4 regions of the Burkholderia sp. BCC1972 genome follow, and region 4 is predicted to be linked to each of the others. Evidence: riboswitches for the same ligand, from Rfam matches in the RefSeq annotation. Region 4 holds a riboswitch; each other region holds the start of a gene.
What was found. A riboswitch is a leader RNA that binds a small molecule or an ion and turns the genes downstream of it on or off. The one in region 4 is predicted to bind cobalamin.
Positions count from the first base shown of each region.

Region 1: another riboswitch for cobalamin. It lies ahead of U5798_RS28815 (TonB-dependent receptor domain-containing protein); the one in region 4 lies ahead of cobG (precorrin-3B synthase).
Region 2: another riboswitch for cobalamin. It lies ahead of U5798_RS31530 (CbtB domain-containing protein); the one in region 4 lies ahead of cobG (precorrin-3B synthase).
Region 3: another riboswitch for cobalamin. It lies ahead of U5798_RS33810 (FecCD family ABC transporter permease); the one in region 4 lies ahead of cobG (precorrin-3B synthase).

Region 1 is NZ_CAJPGH010000025.1:108,636-114,458, forward strand. Features, by position in the region: gene U5798_RS28795 (threo-3-hydroxy-L-aspartate ammonia-lyase) at 1-503, shown strand, start outside; gene U5798_RS28800 (hypothetical protein) at 621-869, shown strand; gene U5798_RS28805 (SDR family NAD(P)-dependent oxidoreductase) at 914-1,738, opposite strand; gene U5798_RS28810 (hypothetical protein) at 1,744-1,956, opposite strand; cobalamin riboswitch at 2,267-2,460, shown strand; gene U5798_RS28815 (TonB-dependent receptor domain-containing protein) at 2,676-4,604, shown strand; gene U5798_RS28820 (LysE family translocator) at 4,637-5,269, opposite strand; gene U5798_RS28825 (Lrp/AsnC family transcriptional regulator) at 5,386-5,823, shown strand, end outside.
Region 2 is NZ_CAJPGH010000031.1:2,218-8,040, reverse strand. Features, by position in the region: gene metE (5-methyltetrahydropteroyltriglutamate--homocysteine S-methyltransferase) at 1-265, opposite strand, end outside; gene U5798_RS31540 (LysR family transcriptional regulator) at 393-1,301, shown strand; gene U5798_RS31535 (CbtA family protein) at 1,329-2,051, opposite strand; gene U5798_RS31530 (CbtB domain-containing protein) at 2,065-2,274, opposite strand; cobalamin riboswitch at 2,307-2,450, opposite strand; gene U5798_RS31525 (histidine phosphatase family protein) at 2,497-3,069, shown strand; gene U5798_RS31520 (inorganic phosphate transporter) at 3,244-4,836, shown strand; gene U5798_RS31515 (2OG-Fe(II) oxygenase) at 5,132-5,823, shown strand, end outside.
Region 3 is NZ_CAJPGH010000037.1:29,789-35,611, reverse strand. Features, by position in the region: gene cobT (nicotinate-nucleotide--dimethylbenzimidazole phosphoribosyltransferase) at 1-445, opposite strand, end outside; gene U5798_RS33815 (ABC transporter ATP-binding protein) at 507-1,316, opposite strand; gene U5798_RS33810 (FecCD family ABC transporter permease) at 1,313-2,311, opposite strand; cobalamin riboswitch at 2,470-2,722, opposite strand; gene U5798_RS33805 (ATPase) at 2,877-3,227, shown strand; gene U5798_RS33800 (cell division protein ZapA) at 3,224-3,538, shown strand; RNA gene ssrS (6S RNA) at 3,620-3,801, shown strand; gene U5798_RS33790 (EVE domain-containing protein) at 3,873-4,334, shown strand; gene U5798_RS33785 (SIMPL domain-containing protein) at 4,517-5,257, shown strand; gene lgt (prolipoprotein diacylglyceryl transferase) at 5,372-5,823, opposite strand, start outside.
Region 4 is NZ_CAJPGH010000015.1:41,740-47,562, reverse strand. Features, by position in the region: gene cobJ (precorrin-3B C(17)-methyltransferase) at 1-1,376, opposite strand, end outside; gene U5798_RS21390 (precorrin-2 C(20)-methyltransferase) at 1,373-2,107, opposite strand; gene U5798_RS21385 (precorrin-8X methylmutase) at 2,104-2,730, opposite strand; gene cobG (precorrin-3B synthase) at 2,723-4,087, opposite strand; cobalamin riboswitch at 4,194-4,385, opposite strand; gene cbiE (precorrin-6y C5,15-methyltransferase (decarboxylating) subunit CbiE) at 4,588-5,823, shown strand, end outside.

The DNA of each region.
Region 1 (5,823 bases), on a different contig from region 4:
CCGGCCAGGGCACGGCGGCCAAGGAACTGTTCGACGAAGTCGGCCCGCTCGACGCGGTGTTCGCGCCGCTCGGCGGCGGCGGCCTGCTGTCGGGCACCGCGCTCGCCACGCGCGCGCTGTCGCCGCACGCGAAGCTGTACGGCGTCGAGCCCGAAGCCGGTAACGACGGCCAGCAATCGTTCCGGTCCGGCGCGATCGTCCGGATCGACACGCCGCGTACGATCGCCGACGGCGCGCAGACGCAGTACCTCGGCAACCTGACGTTCCCGATCATTCGCCGCGATGTCGACGACATCCTGACCGCGACCGACGCGGAACTGGTCGACTGCATGCGCTTCTTCGCCACGCGTATGAAGATTGTCGTCGAGCCGACCGGCTGCCTGTCGTTCGCCGCCGTGCGGCGGATGAAGGACGCGCTGCAGGGCAAGCGCGTCGGCGTCGTGATCAGCGGCGGCAACGTCGATCTCGAGAACTTCTGCGCGCTGGTATCGACGCCGGCCTGACGCGCGCGGCGTACATGAATATCCTGTAATCCGTGCGTCATTGCGCCTTCACGTCGCGTTAAGTTCCGCGCCCTAGACTGATTACGTTGTCCCGCAGTCAGTCGTGAAGGAGCCACCATGAACACGCACGCGATCGTCGCCGCCGCCCTGGCGGCCGCCTCCCTTTCGGCGTTCGCTCAACCGGGCGCGACGTCCTCCGGTTTCCCCGCCGCATCGCCGCACGACGCCGTCGCGCAGGCGATGCGCCGCTCGCCCGGCGCGCTGCCGCACGCCGGCTTCGTGCTCGCGAAGATCGATCAGAACAATTCGCCGCCCGATCGCGGCGGCGACCCGGGCGGCCGCTCGCACGCCGGCACGCACATGTAACGGCGCGCGCCGGGCACTGCTGCCGCGCCCGGTCCCGCCGGCATTCAGAACGACGGCAGCGACGGATCGCGCGCAGCAAGAATGTCGCCGGTACGCCGCTGCAGCGCGCCGTCGATCGTCTCCGGTTGCGGAATCAGCCAGTAGCGCCCTGCGCGGATGCCGTCGAACACCCGTTCGGCAAACGCGTCGGGCGTGAGCCCGTGTGCGTTCAGCATCGCGCGCATCGTGTCGACGAAACCGCGCACCTCGGGCCGGTCGTGCGCGGCGCCGAACGGATCGTTGAAGATGCCCGACTGCACGGGCCCCGGCGCGAGCAGCGATACGCCGACCGGCGCGCCGAGCATCTTCAGTTCTCCATATAGCGACTCGGTCAGTGCGACCACCGCGAACTTCGTCGCAGAATACGGCGACATCAGCGGGCTCGGCAGGAAGCCGCCGACCGATGCGGTGTTCACGACCCGCGCCGGCATATTGCGCTCGAGCATCCGCGGCACGAAGCTGCGGACTCCGTTCAGCACGCCGTGCACGTTGATCGCGAAGCTGCGCTCGAAGCGTTCCGGCGTGATTTCCCAGCTGAAGCCCGTCGCCATCACGCCCGCGTTGTTGAACAGCAGGTCGACGCCGCCGAAACGCCGCCACGCGGCTTCGGCCAGCGCGTCGACGGCTTCCGGCCGGCTGACGTCGGTCGGCACGCACAGCACGTCGGTATCGAGCGTCGCGGCGAACGCATCGAGCTTCGCCGGATCGAGATCGGCCAGCACGACGCGCATGCCGAGCGCGGCCGCATGGCGTGCCAGCCCGCTGCCGATGCCGCTGGCCGCGCCGGTGATCACGGCGGTGCCGCCGTCGAAGCGAATCGAATTCGTCATGTCAGTCAGAGTCCTGTGGGGTCGAGGAGAGAATGCGCGTATGCGGGAATCACCGGCGGCGGCAGCGGCGTGCGGCCGTCGAGCGAGCGCGCCGCGCGTGGCTGCGCGAGCGGGAAATGCAGGCTGTGCGTGACGAGGCCCGTGCGCTCGCGCGCCGGCAGGCTGCACAGCGCGAACGTGCACTTGCCGGCCAGGATCGGGGCTGGGGTGTCGGTCATGATGTCTCCAGTCGTTTCGATGCGTGTTGTTCGGCCCGCGATATCCGCAACATGCGGCACGAGCCTGGTTTTCGCCTCGCCCGTTTGAACGAGATCGAGTGCGCGGGCCGCCTGTTCGAGCGGAAAACTGGCGACGCGCGGCTTCGTCGGCGAGGCGGCGTTCCGGCGCGCGTTCGCGCGCGCCCCATTCATCAGACGATAAACACGGCATCGACGCATGACGGAAAGGATTCGGAAAGCGATGGCCGGGTAATGACGTTTTTTCGCATCCCCGCACGGCGCGGCAATTGACGCGCCCGAGCGCACGCCATTACCCTTGCGCGCTGATGGTTCCCAGGGATGGGATCAAAAGGGAACGCAGGAGGGGCAATGCCTCGAATCTGCGGCTGCCCCCGCAACTGTGAGCGGCGAATCCGTGCCTCTGCATGCCACTGGGAAACCGGGAAGGCCTGCACGGATGACGACCCGCGAGCCAGGAGACCTGCCATCGACCCGAGGTCCAGCAGCCGCACCGGGCGGGGTGTCCCGATGCGCCAGGCGCCGCCGTTGGCGGTCGCCCGTTGCATGGACGTCCCGACCTCAGGATCCGTCAGATGTCCTTCGTTCCCGAATCCGCTTCCGTGCCGGAAGCGTCGCACCGACACGCCGTCGCTGTGCGCAACCTGCCCGCCGTCCGCTCACGATCGCCGTACGCGCAACACGCTTTCTCCCGCTGTCTCATGAACATTCGCTACCTGCTCGCCACGTCCGCCGCCACCGCGCTGCTTGCTCCGATCGCCCATGCCGCCGGCGACACCGCGCTCCCCCAATCCGCCCAGCCAGCGGAAAGCGCCGACCTGCCGACGATCAGCGTGACCGACACGCGTCGCCTGCCCGAATCGTTCGACGGACGCTATGCGTCGACCCAGGTCCTCACGCGAACCGATCTCGACCGGCTGTCGCCGAGCGACCCGAGCATCACGCAGGCACTCGCGACGCTGCCCGGCGTGACCGTGTCGCAAACCGGCGGCCCCGGCTCGTCCGCATCGGTCAGCATCCGGGGCTCGTCGGCGAGCCAGGTCGCCGTGTTCATCGACGGCATCCGGATCGGCTCGCCGACCACCGGCATCGCGCCGTGGGCCGACCTGCCGACGGATGCGTTCGAACGGGTCGAGGTGATTTCGGGGCCGGCCGCCGCGTCGTTCGGCGCCAACGCGATGGGCGGTGTCGTGCAGCTGTTCACGCGCCGCTCGTCGAACCAGCCGAACCAGACCATCGTGTCGTTCGGCGGCGGGTCGAACAAGACCTTCGACACGCAGCTGCGCACGTCGGGTACGGTGCCGTCGACCGGCCCGCTCGCCGCGCTCGGCGGGCTCACCTACTCGCTCGGCCTGCACGCGTACAACACGGCCGGCATCGATTCGACGCGGCCCGTCCTGCCGTATCACGAGGACGGCCGCAATCCGTATCACGCGCAGGATCTCGATGCGCGCCTCGGCTACGCGCGCGACAACTGGTCGATCTCGACGTTCGCGCTCTATCACCGCTCCGACCTGTCCTTCGACAACAGCGGCTATGCGAACCGCGAGCTCGATCACCAGCTGACGACCGGGCTCGCGTTCCATCTCGACATCACGCCCGACACGCAGTTCGACCAGTCGTTCGGTTATGCGAACGATCGCCAGTTCCTCTATGCGAGCGATCCGGCCATCCCGACCGGCCAGATCGATTCGCAGCGCATCAGCACGTCGACGTCGCTGACCCATCAGGCGCGCGGATTCCACCTGTTCGGCCTGCCGCTGTCGGGCGAGAGCAAGCTCGCGTACGATTTCACGCGCGAACAGGCGTTCCTGCCGGTCGATGCACCCGGCGGCATTCCGACGCGCAACGACTCCGCGTTCTCGCTGCACCAGTCGGCCACGCTCGGCAGCGTGACGCTGTTCCTCGCGGGGCGTCGCGAGATCATCGCCGGACAAGGCGTGAACACCGGCAATGCCGCGCTGTCGTGGGCGATCACGCCGGTCTACACGGCTCGCGTGTCGTACGGCAATGCCTTCCGCCTGCCGAGTTTCAACGACCTGTACTACCCCGGCTACGGCAATCCGAACCTCAGCCCGGAACGCAGCACGTCGGTCGAGGCCGCGCTCGACGCGAACACGTCGTACGGCACGTTTTCCGCGGCGATCTACGACACGCGCGTCAGCAACCTGATCGCCTACAACCCGGCGACGTATTCGCCGATGAACATCGGCCGCGCGCATATCCGCGGAATCGACCTGTCGTACAAGGGGACGATCGGCCGCTACACGCCGGTGAGCGTCGCGATCGGCATACTGAATCCGCAGGACGAGACCCATGACAGCTGGCTGAACCGCCGGCCGCGCCAGACGGTCAGCCTGAACGTGGACCACACGTGGGACGAACTGCACCTGCACGCGCTCAGCACGGGGGCGGCGCTGAACTACGGCGGTACGACGTTCGACGATCCGGTCAACGCGACGTACCTGCCGTCGTACCTGACCGTGAACCTGCGCGCGTCGTACCGGATCAATTCGCACCTGACGGTGTCGGCCACGCTGTCGAACCTGTTCGACCGGCAATTCATGACCGCGTACGGCTACAACACGCTCGGGCGGACTGCGTTCGGGAAGGTCAGTTATACGTTCTGACGGGCCAGCGCCTTGGCGCCAGCGTTGGGGTACTAGACAAGGCCGCGCACGCCCGCGGCCAGCTGGATCACGCCGAATGCCGCGATGACGGCGGCCGACACGCGCGACAACCGGTGCATGAACGCGAACGACATCCTCGTGCGCAGCGCGGCCGTCGCGCCGCTCAGGCACAGCCACCAGGTTGCCGAACCGACGAACACGCCGGCGACCATCCATTCGACCGCCGGCTGCATCGCCCCTTCGTGTGAACCCGACAGCGGGCCGAGGGCCGCGAAAATCCCGACGAACGACAGGATCGTCATCGGGTTCGACAACGTCAGGCCGAACGTCGTCAGGAAGTCGCGCAGGATGGTCGTGCGCGGCAGGTCGCGCTGCGGCGCCGACGCGGCCGGCGGCTGGCGCGCGATGGACCACGCAAGCCACACGAGGAACGCGCCGCCGGCGATCTTGAGGGCGACGGTCAGCATCGGGAATGCGGTGACGATGCCCGCGATACCCAGCGCGCCGAGCAGGCCGTAGATCGCATCGGCGCACGCGGCACCGATGCCCGTCGCGAACCCTGCCTGAAAACCGCGGCTCAGGCTGCGCTGAATGCACAGCATGCCGATCGGGCCGACCGGCACCGCGATCGACAGCCCCATCACGACGGACTTGATGAACAGCATCGCCTGCTCCTTGCGACATGCAACGAATTGAACAGGCATCGTAGGGAAAATCCGGTCACCGCTGAATGCAGTTTTTAAGGAAAAATGGAGACTCCACCTTAAAAAATACCGCCGCGATGGATGATCTGGACTGGAAGGTACTGGCGCTGTTGCAGGCCAACGCCCGCATCAGCTATACGGAACTCGCGCGCCAGGTTCACCTGTCGGTGCCGGCGGTGACGGAGCGCGTGAAGCGCCTCGAGGCGTCCGGCGTCATCGAGGGCTATACGGCCCGGATCAATCCGGCCGCGGCCGGCTACCCGGTGAGCGCGCTGATCGGCATCACGGTGCCGCAGCCGGCCAAGGCCAAATTCCTCAAGCTGCTGGAAGCGATTCCCGAAGTCGTCGAGTGCCGACACGTGACGGGCGCGGATTCGTACGTGATGCGGTTCGTCGCGACCAGCATGACCCATCTCGAACAGTTGATCGAGCGTATCAACCTGTACGGCGAAACGCGCACGTCGATCGTGATGTCGACGCCCGTGCCGGTGCGCGGGCTGGCGCGACCGCCGTCG
Region 2 (5,823 bases), on a different contig from region 4:
GCGCGTCGCCATGGAAGTCCTGCACGCGCTTCGGCAGGTTGCCGAGCGTGAAGCTCATGTCGAGCACCTGGTCGTAGAACGCGAAATCGCCGATCGGCGTGAGATCGAGGTTGCGCTGGTCGTGCCAGTGGCGCTGGCGCAGCTCGGCACCGAGCGCCTTCAGATCGTCACGCGACGACTCGCCCTTCCAGTAGCGTTCGAGACCGAACTTGAGTTCGCGCTTCGCGCCGATGCGCGGAAAACCGAGGTTGTGTGTCGTCACCATGAGCTGCCGTCCAGAGAAGAATTGAAGATCCGGCAGCCATCATAGGGATTTCAAACCATGAAATAAAATGGCATTATTTCATTCATCCATTAAAACTGTTCATGCATTCGTTGCGCGAGCGAAATCCATGCTGGAACGATTCCATCTCGTCGTCATTCGTGAAGTCGAGCGCCAAGGCTCACTGACCGCGGCCGCCCATGCGCTGCACCTCACGCAATCGGCGCTCAGCCATACCGTCCGGAAAATCGAGCAGCAGCTCGGCACGCCGATCTGGGACCGCGAAGGCCGCGGCCTGCGGCTCACGCAGGGTGGGCAATATCTGCTGAAGCTGGCGAACCGGCTGCTACCGCAGTTCGAACTCGCCGAAGAGCGGATGAAGCAGTACGCGAAGGGCGAGCGCGGCACGCTGCGCATCGGGATGGAGTGCCACCCGTGCTACCAGTGGCTGCTGAAGGTCGTGTCGCCCTACCTGTCGCGCTGGCCCGACGTCGACGTGGACGTGAAGCAGCGCTTCCAGTTCGGCGGCATCGGCGCGCTGTTCGGCTATGACATCGACGTGCTCGTCACGCCCGATCCGCTGAACAAGCCGGGGCTGCGCTTCGATCCCGTGTTCGACTACGAGCAGGTCCTCGTGGTCGCCGACTCGCACCGGTTCGCGAACGCCGACTACGTGACCCCCGAGCAACTGACCGACGAGATCCTGATCACGTACCCGGTCGAGACCGACCGGCTCGACATCTACAACCAGTTCCTGACGCCGGCCGGCATCGTGCCGAAGCGGCACAAGTCGATCGAGACGACCGACATCATGTTGCAGATGGTGGCAAGCGAACGCGGCGTGGCCGCGCTGCCGAGATGGCTGGCCGACGAGTATGCAGACCGGATGGCGGTCGTGCCGGTCAAGCTCGGCAAGAAGGGGATCACGAAGCAGATCTTCCTCGGCATCCGCGAAGCAGACGCATCGATCGACTATCTGGCCGCGTTCGTCGCGCTGGCGCGCGAATCGACGGGGAGTGCGCCGCGCATGCTGCGCTAGGCGCGCCCCGCTCTGCTGCGCTGCGCGTCAGGCAGCGCGCAGGCCGATGCGCTCGCTGCGCTCGACCCAGGCGCCGAACAACAGGCCGATCGTCGTCCACATGATCACCTGCATGCCGATCGCCGCGACGCGGAACTTCCACAGCACGGCCGCCGGGAAATCGGCCGGCAACTCGCTGACCGACGGCAGCCCGACCTGCACGGCCGCGATGATCGCGACGAACACGAGCCCTGCGACGATCGACGCGTTCCACTGGCCGAGCTTCGCCAGCAAATGGCGGCGCACGCTGACCGAGAACACCATCGTCGCGACCGAGATCGCGATCATCAGGAAGAACAGGCCCGTGCGGTAGCCGATCGTGTCGGGATCGCCGACCGACGGCGGATTGGCCGGGTACTTGAGGTTCGGCACGATCACGAGCGCGATGAACGCCGCCAGCGCGAGCCACGCGGCCAGCGGCCGTGCGGGAAGGCGGCTGCCTCGCCCGTAGGCAAACGCGAAGACCAGCGAGAACAGCCCGCCGAATGCCGCGCCGTAGGTCACGACACCCGTCAGCAGCCCGAGGCCCGCCTGCGTGTGGCGGCTGACCAGTTCGGGCTCCGGTGCCTCGCCATTGGCGGCCGTGGTTTTTTCTTCGAAGGAGATCGCCTGATCGACTTGCGGTTCGCCGACGATTCTGGCGAAACCGAACGTGAGGAGGCCTGCGGCGATGCCTGCGAGCATCCCGCGCATGAGCAGCTTTCCGACCATCACGGCCTCCGCGTCAGTGGCAGGGAAAGCCGAGCAGATGGCGGCCGTCGTGGACGAACTCGTGGACGTACATGCCCGGCACGAGCGACGTCGCGCCCTGTTCCGCGCCGACGAAATAAAGCGCGAGCAACAGGATCAGGCCGACGAACACGGCCCACGGCAACAGTTCGCGGACGGGGATGGGTGCCGGCACGACCGCCGGCTTCAGCACTGCTTCACTCATGGATGCACCTCAGGGGATTCGCGCCCCGACAAATGTTGAATGGGTACGAAGGCAGGTCTGGCTTCCGGGATCATCGATTCCCCGGTTACAGTGGCGCGACCGCGCCGGAATTGCACCGGCTTCCGCGTTTCGTATCGGGCGAATTGTACGCGCGAACGTTCGCGTATTGAAGTGATCGCACGGTGGCGATTGCGTCCCGCTCCGGATTCCCCGAAAACCGCCATGACCCTGCATGCCTCGCTGCACCTGATCGCACACGCATCGACCCGGGCGATGCGCACCGGCACGTTTCCCGACGACGATCCGCTCGATGCTCGCGAGCTCGCCGACGCCGCTGAACTGCGCGACCGGTGGGCAGGCGTTAATGGCTCGCTCGTGCTGTGCAGCCCTGCCTGTTGCGCGCGGCAGACCGCCGAAGCACTCGGGCTACATGCCGAAGTTGACGACGCGCTGCGCGACATCGACTACGGCAACTGGCGTGGCCGGCGCTTGCACGACCTCGCACGCGACTTGCCGGACGAGCTGGATGCGTGGATCGGCGACCCGTCAGCGTCGCCGCACGGCGGCGAATCGTTCGACGCCGCCATGCGCCGCGTCGGCATCTGGTTGAACGCGCTGCAGCGTGACCGCGACATCGTCGCGGTCACGCATGCGACGATCGTTCGCGCGGCTGTCGCGCATGCGTTGCGGATGGATTCGAAGACAGCGACCCGCCTCGACATCGCGCCGCTGTCCTGCACGACGCTCGTCGCATCACCGCACGGGTGGACGTTGAGCACGGACGACAACGCGTAGCCCGTATTGCGCTCACTATGTGGACGACGATGCGGGCCGGTACCTCGCGTTGCACATGCATGCCTTCAATTTCCTTACGCATCGGCAAGGTACACCGTTCGTGGTCCCGACTGTCATCAAACTGACTGCTGGCCGCAGATAGGATCGGACGCGGTTCCCTTACGAGATGCCGTCATGAATCAACCTGCTTCGTCCGCACCGAACAATTCGGGCTCCGTCGAACGCACCAGGCAGGTCGGCTATGCCGTCTTCCTGCTGGTGCTCGCGCTCGGCGCGATCTATATCGCCACGCACCTGATCGACGATCTGTCGCCGGTCCGCGAAGGGAAGCTGTTCCCTTACCTGCTGCTCGGCGCCGCGCTGCTGATCGCGCTCGGCTTCGAATTCGTCAACGGCTTCCACGACACCGCGAACGCGGTCGCCACCGTGATCTATACGCACTCGCTGACGCCGAACGTCGCGGTGATCTGGTCCGGCATGTGGAACTTCCTCGGCGTGATGGTCTCGAGCGGCGCCGTCGCGTTCGGCATCCTGCAACTGCTGCCGGTCGAGCTGATCCTGCAGGTCGGCAGCGGCTCGGGCTTCGCGATGGTATTCGCGCTGCTGATCGCCGCGATCGTCTGGAACCTCGCGACCTGGTATTTCGGGTTGCCGTCGTCGAGCTCGCATACGCTGATCGGGTCGATCATCGGCGTCGGGCTGATGAACCAGCTGATGCACGGGCCGTCCGGCACGAGCGGCGTCGACTGGGGCCAGGCGCTCGGCGTCGGCAAGTCGCTGCTGTTCTCGCCGATCGTCGGCTTCCTGTGCGCGGCACTGCTGCTGCTCGTGCTGAAGACGCTTGTGCGGATTCCCGAGCTGTACAAGGAACCGCCGAAGGATCAGCCGCCGCCGTTCTGGATTCGCTGCCTGCTGATCCTGACCTGCACGGGCGTGTCGTTTGCGCACGGCTCGAACGACGGGCAGAAAGGGATGGGCCTCATCATGCTGATCCTGATCGGCACGGTGCCGACCGCGTATGCGTTGAACAAGGCCGTCACGCCGGCCGAATCGCAGACCTTCGTGGCCGTCGCGAACCAGGCGGCCGCGACGTTCGGCAAGTACACGAACGGCGTCGCGCCGTCCACGAACCCGCGCGCCGACGTCGAACACTACGTGCAGCGCCGTGAACTGACGCCTGCCGTGCTGCCGGCCGTGCAGCAGCTGTCGACATCGCTCGCGACGGCAGTCGGCGCGTCGGGGTCGATGGCCGCCGTGCCGCAGCGCGACGTCGACAACGTGCGCAACACGATGTATCTGGTGTCCGAAGCAATCCGCCTGATCGAGAAGTCGGGCCAGCCCGCGTTCGCCGCCGACGACAAGCTTGCGATCGACAACTATCGCAAGCAGCTCGACCACGCGACCAAATTCATTCCGACGTGGGTGAAGGTTGCCGTCGCGATCGCGCTGGGCCTCGGCACGATGGTCGGCTGGAAGCGGATCGTCGTGACCGTCGGCGAGAAAATCGGCAAGCAGCATCTGACCTACGGACAGGGCGCATCGGCCGAACTCGTCGCGATGCTGACGATCGGCGCCGCCGACGTGTACGGGCTGCCGGTGTCGACGACCCACGTGCTGTCGTCGGGTGTCGCGGGCACGATGGCGGCGAACGGGTCAGGGCTGCAATGGGGTACGGTGCGCAGCCTCGTGCTCGCGTGGGTGCTGACGCTGCCGGCGTCGATCGTGCTTGCCGGCGCGCTCTACTGGTTGTTCCGGTCGATGGCTTGATTCGCGTTGCGACGGGTGGCCGGTGTGCGCTGGCTGCCTGTCGTGGAAGATTCGCTTCTCCGCTTCTCCGCCTGCCCGCCTTTCCACCTTTCCGCACTGATACGTCGCAGCCTTCGATGTATCGTGCGCGCCGCATGCCCTCCTCCCCCTTCCGAATTGAAGCGCAAGATCTGGAGCGCATCTGCGCACGAACGTCGCTAGACTGGGGGCATCATTTTTTGTGGCTGCAACCGTGCACGCAACGCTTCCGAGCATTCCGCGCGGCGCCACATCGCTGACGAACCGAGGAACGCCCGTGAACATCGCCGATCTGCAACCTGCCATCGAATCGCCGGACATCGCGCAACGCGTCGACACCATCGACTGGCGGACCGTCGGTGCCGAGCTCGATCGTTATGGATGCGCGCATGTATCGGGCCTGATTTCGCCGGACGAATGCGATACGCTTGCGTCGCTCTATCCGCGGGATGCACTCTATCGTTCGCGCGTCGTGATGGCGCGGCACGGATTCGGCCGTGGCGAATACAAATACTTCGCGTACCCGCTGCCTGCGGCCATCGCCGAGCTGCGCGCGACGATCTATCCGCATCTCGCACCCATCGCGAATCGCTGGAACCAGGCACTCGGAATCGACGTCCGTTATCCGAACGACCACGCGACCTTCCTCGATCGCTGCCACGCGGCGGGACAAACGCGACCGACGCCGCTGATCCTGCAATACGGTCCCGACGACTACAACTGCCTCCATCAGGATCTCTACGGCGAACACGTGTTTCCGCTGCAGGTCGCGATCCTGCTGTCGGCGCCGGGCCGCGATTTCACGGGCGGGGAATTCGTGTTGACGGAACAGCGGCCACGCATGCAATCACGTACCGAAGTGGTGCCGTTGATGCAGGGCGACGCGGTGATCTTCGCCGTGCACGGCAGACCCGTGCAGGGAACGCGCGGCGTCTATCGCGTCAACCTGCGCCACGGCGTGAGCCGAAT
Region 3 (5,823 bases), on a different contig from region 4:
CCTCGTCGCGCGACATCGCCGGCTCCGCCGCGAAGTTGCGCGTGCCGCGCGCGACCGGCAGCGACACCAGCCGGTCGGACAGCGGCAACGGCGACGCGACGCCCGCATCGACGATCTCGAGCGTGCTCTGCGCGACGCCCGAGAACGCGTTGATTGCCGCGCCGCCGGCCAGGAAATTCGCGACCATCTGCGCGGTCACCGCCTGCGGATAGGGGCTCACGCCCTCGGCCGCGATTCCGTGGTCGCCGGCGAACACGATCGTCACCGGGCGCTGCACGACCGGCCGCTCGGTGTGCTGGATCAGGCCGATCTGCAGCGCGACCGCCTCGAGCTGGCCGAGGCTGCCGGGCGGCTTGGTCTTGTGGTCGATCACATGCTGCAGGCGTGTGCGCAGCGCGTCGTCGAGCGGCGCGATCGCGGGCGGGAAGTGGGTCGGAGTCGTCATCGGGGAGTCGTGTCGTGGGCGCGGCACGCGCCGCGCATCGAAGGAATCGGAACAGGATAGGTCATTGTCGCGCAGGCCACGCCGGCAGCAGCGCATCGCGGCCGTTCTCGCGGATCAGCACGAGCGGATAGCCGAATGCGTCGCTCGCGCGCTCGGGCGTCAGCACGTCGTGCACGGCGCCGGCCCATGCGCGGCCGCGACCGTCGAGCAGCAGTGCATGCGTGGCGAAACGACGCGCGAGATTCAGGTCGTGACACGAGAACAGCACCGTGCGCGGGCCCGTGCCGAGCCATGCAGTCAGCGCGGTCAGGCAGTCGATCTGGTGATGCAGGTCGAGATGCGCGAGCGGTTCGTCGAGCAGCATCAGCGGCGCATACTGGCACAGCGTCGCGGCCAGCGCGACCCGCTGCCGCTCGCCGCCCGACAGCGACAGCACGTCGCGCGACGCGAGTGCGGTCAGGTCGAACGTCGCGAGTGCATCGTGCGCGGCCGCGCGATCGCCGTCGCGCTCCCAGCCCCAGCCGCCGAGATACGGAAAGCGGTTGAGCAGCACCGTGTCGAACACCGTCGCGCTGAACGCGTCGTGCAGTTGCTGCGGCATCAGCGCGCGGCGCTGCGCGAGTTGCTCGGGGCGCCATGCGGCAAGCGGCCGGCCGTCGATCTCGACCTGTCCGCCGGCGGGCGGCTGCAGCCCCGCGAGCGTCGCGAGCAGCGTCGTCTTGCCCGCGCCGTTCGGCCCCGCGACACACCAGATCTCGCCGGGGCGGAAGGCCTGCGTGAACGCGGCGAGCAACGTGCGCGCGCCGGCCTTCAGCGTCAGGTCGACGGCCGCATAGCTCAGGTCGACGGCGTGCAGTGCGGCATCCGTCATCGCATCGGCCTCCTCAACAACATCCACAGGAACACCGGCACGCCGATCAACGCGGTCATCACGCCGACCGGCAACTGCGCGGGCGCGATCGCGGTGCGCGCGAGCAGGTCGGCCGCCATCACGCCGCCGCCGCCCGCGAGCATCGCGGCCGGCAGCAACATCCGCTGGTCGTTGCCGAACGCGAGCCGCAGCGCATGCGGCACGACGAGGCCGACGAAGCCGATCGTGCCGGCCGTCGTCACCGCGGCCGCGGCGGCCAGCGACGCGACGAGATAGATCCGCACGCGCACGCGCGCGACGGGCACGCCGAGCGCGTGCGCGGTCGCGTCGCCGCGCAGCAGCACGTTCAGTTGCGGCGCAGCCGGCAGCGCGACGCAGGCGGCCAGCAACAGCGCACCCCATGCGAACCACGGCGCCGTCACGCCGTTCAGGTCGCCCGTGAGCCAGAAGATGATGCCGCGCAGCCGCGCATCGGGTGCGAGCGACAGCAACAGCGTGACGAGCGCGCCCCACCCTGCCGCGATCACGACGCCCGTGAGCAGCAGGCGCGGCGACGCGTCGCGCGCATCGCCGCGCCACAGCTCGCGGCGCGCGAGGCCAAGCACGAGCGCGACCGAGACGAGCGAGCCGGCAAATGCCGACACGTCGACGAGCCACCACGCGCCACCGGCGATCATCGCGACGAGCGCGAAACCGGCCGCGCCGCCGGACACGCCGAGCACGTAGGGTTCCGCGAGCGGATTGCGCAGCAGCACCTGCAGCAGTGCGCCGGCCAGCGCGAGCAGCGCGCCGCACGCGAAGCCTGCCAGCGCACGCGGCAGGCGCAGTGTGCGGACGATATCGGCGAACAGCGCGTCGCCGCCATGCGGCACGAGCGATGCAAGCGCCTGCCACGGTGACATCGGCACGCTGCCGATCGACAGCGACGCGACGAACAGCAGCGCGACCACGGCGGCCAGCGCGGCCCAGATCGCGGCAGCGCGCGCGGCGCTCATGCCGTGCACGGCCGCGCGCATGACGCGCGGCGCGTCCGCTCGAGGTTGCCGGCCGGGCGTGACTGGGACGCCGAGCGGACGATTGGGGTCAGCATCGAAGAACATTCCGTGAAGCATTGCGCGCCCCGCCTCCCCGCAGGCCACGCGTCATGAAGCCCGTGCGGGCTTCCCGTCTCGGCCGGTATCCGGGCTGGCGGCGGTCCGGCTCGCCTTCCCGCGCGTGTCACGCGCAGTGGCCCGCGCCCGCATGCGACACCTGCATGCAAGACGCGCCCGAGCCGGCCTGCGTCAAGGGACGCGGCCGCTTACCGTTGCGGGGGCAGCGCAGGTTGGCACGCTCCCTGAGCGCGCGCCCTGCTTCCCGTTTAACCGCGCGTGCCACGCGCGAGCACCGAGGCGGCGCCAGTTTAGGAGCGGGTTGCGCGAGCGTCAAGGAAGCATCCGGACACGTGCGGGAAGCACCGATTCACGGCGAGAAGCAGGGGTGTTACGACTGGAAACGTTACAGATGTCGGATTGCGCGTTATTCCGCGCTAAAATGCTGGGTCTTTAGAGGACGCAGCAAATGCTCAACGAACTCGAAACCTTATCTCAAAATATTGGCCGTCTGATTTCGCTGAACAAGCGCTATCACGCGGAACGGCTCGCGCTCGAAGAGCAGGTCGCGCAATTGCGCACGGAAGCGGACACGGTCCGCGCGGAACTCGCGGAACTGCGCGACGAACGCAATGCGCTCGCGGCCGAGCGTGACACGCTGTCGGCAAAGATCGACGACGCCCAGGTGAAACTGAACGCGATTCTCGAAAAGCTGCCGCGCACGAAAAGCGCGGAGCAAGCCGACAACCAGCTCGACCTGCTGGATGCGCAGGCGCGTCCGGATGGCGATGACGCGGCCAGCCACGGAGAACATGCATGAGCACCAAGCAGATCGAAGTCTCGATTCTCGGTCAGCCCTATCGGCTCGCCTGTTCGGCCGAGACCGAAGCGGCGCTGCTCGAGGCAGTCGCGCGCGTCGACGCCGAAATGTCGAAAATCCGCTCGAACAGCTCGGTACGCGGCACCGATCGCATTGCGGTGATGGCTGCGCTGTCGCTCGCATCGGAATTGCTGCGGCTGCAAACGAGCGTGCGGCACGGTGAAGCATTTCCGGCGGAGGAAATCCGTCGTACAATGCACCAGATGAACGAACAGCTCGGCGCGGTGCTCGCACAGCACGAGACGCAGTAACGTTTTAATCGATGCGTCGATTCCCCTTGATCTCGGCGGTCAACGGTGGTCAAATTGGCGCATCGAATCACAGTTCAGTCAGCTTCCCTGCCTGGTTCGCCAAGGTCATATATTCCTTGAACCAATGCCATGTGCACGGTTGCGGAAATTTGTAGCACGGGCGCGCGCGTCACTCTGTCTGATGTACCCGAAGTGCTGCTAACTGCGACCAATTCTGAACCCCAGGTTCAGGATGCCGGCCTAGCGGCCAAGGCGGGGGCCTATCCAACGGCATCGGGCACGTCCCGGTGCCGTTTTCTTTTGTAGCAGCCTCTTTCTGCGTCGATCACGATCCATGCAATACTGGCTGATGAAGTCCGAACCGGACGAAGCAAGCATCGACGATCTCGCCAACGCCCCGCAGCGCTCGCTGCCGTGGACCGGCGTGCGCAACTATCAGGCGCGCAATTTCATGCGCGACACGATGAAGATCGGCGACGGCGTGCTGTTCTATCACTCGAGCTGCCCCGAGCCGGGCATCGCAGGCCTCGCGGAAGTGTCGTCGACACCCTACCCCGATCCCACGCAGTTCGATCCTGCAAGCCCCTATTACGACCCGAAATCGACGCAGGAAGCACCGCGCTGGTTGCTCGTCGACGTGCGCTACGTGAAAAAGTCGCCGCTCGTGCCGCTCGCCGCACTGCGCGAACACGACGAACTCGCCGACATGCGCGTGCTGGCCCGCGGCAACCGGCTGTCGATCACACCGGTTACGCGCGCCGAATGGCGCTTCATCACCGAGAAGCTGATGAAGTAGGCGCACGCCAAAGGTCAAATCTGGTCAGCACACGCGTGGCGACACGGAACTCGCGGGTCTTTTGCGCAGCCTAAGCAACCGCTGTCGACCGATCAGGCCGGCCGCCGTTTATTTCGTCGCGCGGTACGCCCGCGTCGTGCACGCGTGATCCGCGTGCGCGCCCTCGCACAAGGAGTCCAACAATGACCAAGAAATCCGCACTCGCGCTGTCGCTCGCCCTCGCCGCCGCCGTTCCCGTCGCGCTGACGCTCGCGTCGCCCGCCGCGCACGCGCAAACCGCGAACCCGCATTTCCCCGAGCCGGCCGGCGTGCTGTCGCTGTCGTCGCAGGCCAGCGCCGACGTGCCGCAGGACATCATCCACATCACGCTGTTCTACGAGCAGCAGGCCAAGGACCCGGGCAGCCTCACGGCGCAGCTGAACCAGCGCGCCGACGCGGCGCTGTCGCAGGCGAAGGGCGTGTCGGGCGTCACCGCGCATACGGGTGCGTTCTCCGTGTATCCGAGCACCGATCGCGACGGCAAGATTTCCGCGTGGCGCGGGCGTACCGAGGTGGCGCTCGAATCGCGCGATTTCGCCGCGGCGTCGAAGCTCGCGGGCCAGTTGTCGAACCTGATGCAGGTCGCGAACGTCGAGTTCTCGCTGTCGCCCGAAGCGCAGCGCACGGCCGAGCAGAAGCTCACGACCGAGGCGATCAAGTCGTTCCGCGCACGCGCCGACGAAGCCGCGAAGGCGTTCGGCTACAGCAGCTACACGATCCGCGACGTGAACGTCGGCAGCGGCCGCAACGTACAGCCGTACCCGCGCATGATGGCGATGGCCGCGGCGCCGATGGACAGCGCGAAGATGAGCGCACCGATCGCGGTCGAAGGCGGCAAGGCGACCGTGTCGGTCACCGTCAACGGCTCGGTGCAGATGAAGTAACGCGCCACGCGCGGCTTCTGTCTGAAACGAAAAACGCCGGCCCGAGGGCCGGCGTTTTTCATGGACGTGCGCGTTGTCGATGCGCGCATCGATTGCGCGCGCATCGATTTCGCGTCACGCGGCGGCGTTTGCCGTACGGCGGCGATATGCCCAGACCATCAGCGCGACACCTGCAAGGATCATCGGCAGCGACAGCCACTGCCCCATCGACAGGCCGAGCGCCAGCAGGCCGAGGAAGTCGTCGGGCTCGCGCGCGAACTCGACCGTGAAGCGTGCGAGGCCATAGCCGATCAGGAACAGCGCGGACACGGCGCCCATCGGCCGCGACTTGCGCGAGAAGAAGAACAGCGCGAAGAACAGCGCGATGCCTTCGAGCGCGATTTCATAGAGCTGCGAAGGATGGCGCGGCAGCATCTGGTATTGCATGAACACGTCGGCGAGATGCCACTTCTCGACAAGCTCGGGATGCTTCGGCAGCCACGCCGCATCGTCGCGCATCGCGCCCGGGAACAGCATCGCCCACGGTGCCGCCGGATCGGTCACGCGCCCCCACAGTTCGCCGTTGA
Region 4 (5,823 bases):
TTGTCCGACAGCGAAATCGCGCAGAAATCGTGACCGAGCGGCGCGCCGGCTTGCGCGGCCGTCGCAAGCGACGCCGAGATACCGGGCTCCACGCGCAGGTCGACTGCGGCCCATTGCGGGTCGCGCGCTTCGTCGAGCGCTTCGAGCACGGCTGCGGCCATCGCGAACACGCCGGGGTCGCCGGACGACACGACCGCGACGCGCCGGCCTTCGGCCGCGAGTTCGAACGCATGGCGTGCGCGCTGCATTTCCTCGCGATTGTCGGTGCCGTGCACGCGCTGGTCGCTGCGGAACGGGCCGGCCATGTTCACGTAAGTCGTGTAGCCGAGGATGTCGGTCGCTTGCGCGAGCGCGGCGCGGGCGGCCGGCGTGAGCCATGCGGCACCGCCCGGGCCGAGGCCGAGTACGGTCAGGCGCCCGCGCGCGCGGCCGAGCGTGGCGGGATCGACAGGATGCGACGCCACCGCGCACGCAAGGCCGTTCGATGCCGGACGCAGCGTATGCGCGACACGCAACGTGCGGCCGAGCAGCGTGGCCGCATCGGCAGGCGCGTCGCTGTCGGCATCGACGAAACGCAGCGGCACGTCGAGTGCTCGCGCGGCTTCCTCCAGCGCGGATTCGCCGATCGCCGATGCCGGCGCGACGAGGGCGGCGAGTGCGAGCCGCGCGAGACCTTGCCCGGCGAGCATGGCGTCGATGCGCACGGCGAGCGCTTCGCCGGCGTGCACGGCATCGGCGGCGAAGCCAACGACCACGCTGCGCGGATGGATCACGAGTTCGTCGCGTGTGCCGCGCCATGCGTCGGGCGTCACGCGGATCGCATGCGCGGCCGCATCGTCGCGCGGCAGCGCGACCTCGTCGAGCCACGCCGCTGCGCCGTCGACGCGCGTCGATGCACCGGCAAGCAGGTCGGACACGAAGCGCTTGCCCTGCGCGAGATCGGCCAGCGCATAGCCTGCGGGCGGATTGAGCACGCAGGCGCCGAAGCGCAATTCACCGCTGGTCGTGATGGCTGGCGCGACGCCGACGCATTCGGCGATTTCGCGCGCGATCACGTTGACGCCCGTCAGCCCGCCGAGCAGCGGCACGACGGCCGAGCCATCCTCCGCGACCGCGAGCACGGGCGGTTCGACGCCCTTGTCGGCGAGCGCGGGCGCGAGGCAGCGGATCACGATGCCGGCCGCGCACAGCGCGACGATCGGCAAGCCGCGCGCATAGAGTTCGCGCAGGTGTGCGCCGAGTTCGTCGAACGGCACGTCGGCATCGACGCGCGACGCGAGGCCGTGCACGCTTGCGCCCGGATAGCGTGCCTGGATGCAGCGCGCGGTGTCCAGCGCGCCCGCGCCGAGAATCACGATCGCGGGCGGGGTCGTCATCCTTGCCATTTTTCCCCCGGCACGACGAGCAGCGAGAAATACGGCGATGCCATCGGGTCGACTTCGTCGAGCGGCACGATGCGCTGGTTCGCCATCGTCGCGCGCTCGACGTACAGCGCGCGTTTCGCGAGCCCGAGTTCGTCGAGCACGCGCCGCACCTTGTCGAAATTGCGGCCGAGCTTCATCACGACGGCCGCGTCGGCCCGTGCGAGCCGCTCGCGCAGCTCGGGTTCGGGCAGCACGCCGGACAGCACCGACAGGCTCTGGTTGCGATAGACGAGCGGCTGGCCGAGCACGGCCGTGCCGCCGAGCATCGCGCACACGCCCGGGATCACCTCGGTGTCGTAGCGTGGCGCGAGGCGGTCGTGCAGGTACATGTACGAGCCGTAGAAGAACGGGTCGCCTTCGCAGATCACCGCGACGTCGCGGCCTGCATCGAGATGCGCCGCGACGATTTCGGCGGCCGTATCGTAGAAGTCGGCGATCACCGTCTCGTAGCAGAGCGGCGGCGGCAGCGCCTCGGTCGTCACCGGATAGATGAGCGGCAGTTGCGTCTGCCCGTCGAGCAGGTGCGCTTCGACGATGCCGTACGCATTGCCTTTCTTGCCCTTCGCGACGAAATACGCGACCACCGGCGCCGCCTGCAGCACGCGCAACGCCTTGATCGTCATCAGTTCAGGATCGCCGGGGCCGACGCCGACCCCGAACAGCCGTCCGCGCGCGGTCGTCACTCGACCTCCGTCGCGAGTGCATTGACCGCGGCGGCGGCCATCGCGCTGCCGCCGCGCCGGCCGAGCAGCGCGACGTACGGCACGCCGCGGCTGTCGGCATCGAGCATCGCCTTCGATTCGGCCGCACCGATGAAGCCCACCGGAAAACCGAGGATCAGCGCGGGGCGCGGCGCGCCGGCATCGATCATGTCGAGCAGGTGGAACAGCGCGGTCGGCGCATTGCCGATCACGACGACGCTGCCCGCGAGATGGGGGCGCCACAGCTCGAGCGCGGCGGCCGAGCGCGTGTTGCCGAGATGGCGCGCGAGATCGGGCACCTCGGGCTCGCCGAGCGTGCAGATCACGCGGTTGGCCGCAGGCAGCCGTGCGCGCGTGATGCCTTCGGCGACCATCCGCGCATCGCACAGGATCGGCGCGCCGGCCGCGAGCGCCGTACGGCCCGCCGTGCCCGCGCCGGCCGAGAAGCGCAGGTCGTAGACGACATCGACCATCCCGCACGCATGGATCACGCGCACCGCGAGTTTCTCGAGGTCGGGCGGAACCTGCGACAGGTCGGCCTCGGCGCGGATCGTCGCGAACGACTGGCGGTAGATTTCCTGCCCGTCGCGAATGTAGTCAAGCATCGGTGGTGTCCTGGCTGTGCCGCGCGCCCGTCAAACGGGCCGCGGCCTGGTCAATCGTCAGATGGCGCGCGAGCGGGGCGCCGAGGCCCTCGGCCGCGTCGCGCCGGTAAAGGTCGTAATGCGCGGGCGCTACTGCAACGAGCGTGTGCGTCGCGGGATGCGGCAGCGCGCAGTGGCGTTCGCACCCGGTCAGGTGCACGTCGACCGGCTGGCCGATGCGCGCGGCGAGTGCGAGCGCGTCGCGTTTCGTGTCGGCGCGCGCTTTCGCGCAGCCTGCGCTGCCGGCGCAGGCGACGAGCGTCGCGAGCGGGTCCGTCGGCCGGCACACGAGGCCGATCGACGCGAGCGCGTCGAGCGTGGCCGCTGCGCGTTCGTTCGGCACGCCATGGAGAAACACGCCTTGCCACGGCGTCATCGACAGCGTGCCGTCGCCGCCGGCTTCGGCCAGCGCGGCAAGCTGTTCCAGCTGCGTCGCGTCGAGCCGCCCGAGTATGCATTGCGCGCCGACGTTGCAGCGGGCCGGATCAAGCGACGGGCGTACGCCGAAACGCAGCTTCGGGTCGGCACTCGTGCGCCGCCAGCCGGCGAGCGCGGGATCGGCCGTGAGCGGGAAGGGCAGGCCGTGCTGCGCGTGATCTAACAACGCACGTTCGCCGGCTGTCGCGAGCACGGCGCGCATCCGCGTGACATCGGCCGGCGCGAGATCGAGGAACGCGAGCAGCAGCGCGCGGACCAGCGCGACGGCCTGATCGGGCGACACATCGACCGACGCGGGCCGGTCGCCCTCCGCGACGGGCGGGCAACCGGCCAGCCCGGCCGCCATGCGTACCGCGCCGTCCGCGCGGCGCCACGCGGCGAGCCAGATGTCGTGCGGATGATCGAGCGCCGCGACCGATTCGCCGCCATCGAGCAGGATCGAGAATTTCGGCGACAGCTCGCCGCGGCGCGGCTCGCCGGCCAGCATGTCGAGCAGCGGAATGGCGAGCGCGCGGCTGTCGACGAGTGCGGCGGGATCGTGCCCGGCGAGCGGGCTGAGCAGGAGGTTGCGGACGTCGTCGCTCGCGGCGAGCGCGGCCGTATCGGCGCTCGAGCCTGCCGTCGCATCGACGCGCGGGCCGAGCCCCGCGTCGAGCAGGGCGCGCGTCAGCGCATCGGCGGCGCCGTCGCGAATGCCGCGCAACTGGAGATTCGCGCGATTGGTCGCGTCGATCGCGCCGGAGCCGTATTGGCGTGCTGCATCGGCAATCGCGCGCGCCTGGCGCGCATCGAGCCGGCCGCCCGGCAGCTTGATCCGGCACAGCCCGCCGTCGGCGGCCGCGACCACGCGCACGAGCCCCGGGCAAGCCGACGGGCGCACGACGGGCGACGCAGGAATCGAATCGGGGGCGGAACTCAACGGGATACCGGGACAGTGTCGCGCCGCGGCCAACGCATCGGTACACCCCGCCCGACGCCGACTGGCACGCACGCACTTTCTGGCCGGCAGGTCTCCTGGCTGACAGGTCGGCGCCGGCTCCCGGCCTTCCCGGTGAAACCAGTGGCATGAGGGGGAGATCGGCTCGCTGTCTACAGTTGCGGGGGCAGCCACAGCGGCGCGCGGCGCGCCCTGTGTTCCCTCTTCGGCCCCGAAGGGCACCGGCGAACGAACGGCCGTAGGATACCCGATTTCGACCGCGATTCGCGACCGGATGGCCGTTTGCGGCGGGCGAAACGGGCAGCGGCCGTGCGCCGGCGGGCCGGCAGATGAAACGCGGGAGGGAACACGGTACCATGCCGTTCTTTGCAATGCGGACGGCGGCGCCGGCGCTTTCGCGGCCGGGCGGCGACACGATGGAATCGAACGATGGGGAAGAGTGCATGACGGCGTGGCTGACGGTAGTGGGCATCGGCGACGACGGTTACGCGGGGCTCGGCCGCAGCGCACGGCGCGCGCTGCTCGACGCGACGCTCGTGGTCGGCGCGAAGCGGCATCTCGACATGCTGCCCGCGCGGCTGCCGGCCGCGCGCGAAGCGTGGCCGTCGCCGTTCGACCTGGCGGGCGTGCTCGCGCGGCGCCCGTCGCCCGTGTGCGTGCTCGCGAGCGGCGACCCGATGCTGTTCGGCGTCGGCGCGACGCTCGCGCGCCAGCTTTCCCCCGACGAATGGCGCGCGCTGCCCGCGCCATCGTCGCTGTCGCTCGCGGCCGCGCGCCTCGGCTGGACGCTGCAGGACGTCGGCGCGGTCTCGCTCGTCGGCCGTCCGCTCGCGACGCTCGCGCGGCATCTGCTGCCGGGCCGGCGCCTGTTCGTGCTGAGCGCCGACGGCCGCACGCCGGCCGCCGTCGCGGCCGAACTCGCCGCGCGCGGTTTCGGGCCGACGCGCCTCAGCGTGTTCGAACATCTGGGCGGCCCGCTCGAGCGGCGTCTCGACGGCCTCGCGCAGGACTGGACCGTCGCCGAAACGGCCGCGCTCAACCTGATCGCGCTCGACTGCCAGGCCGGCCCCGACGCGCCGCGTCGCGCACTCACGCCCGGCCTGCCCGACGACGCCTATCGTCACGACGGCCAGCTCACCAAGCGCGACCTGCGCGCGATGACGCTCGGCCGCCTCGCGCCCGCGCCCGGCGAGCTGCTGTGGGACGTCGGCGCGGGCAGCGGCTCGATCGGCATCGAATGGATGCGCGCGCATCCGTCCTGCCAGGCGATCGCGATCGAAGCGCATGCGGAACGGCAGCGCTTCATCGAGCACAACCGCGACGCGCTCGGCGTGCCGGGCCTGCAGCTCGTCGCGGGTCGTGCGCCCGATGCGCTTGCCGGGCTTGCCACGCCCGACGCGATCTTCATCGGCGGCGGAGCAACGGCGCCCGGCGTGCTCGACGCGTGCTGGGCGTCGCTGAAACCCGGCGGCCGGCTGGTCGCGAACGCGGTCACGCTGCAGGGCGAGCTGGCGCTCGCCGCGTGGCGCGACGCGCACGGCGGCACGCTCACGCGCGTGTCGCTCGCGCATGCCGAACCGCTCGGCCGCTTCGACACGTGGCGCCAGCCGCTGCCCGTCACGCTGTACGACGTGCGCAAGCCCGACGCGGCCGAGATGGCCGATGCGATCGACGCGGCC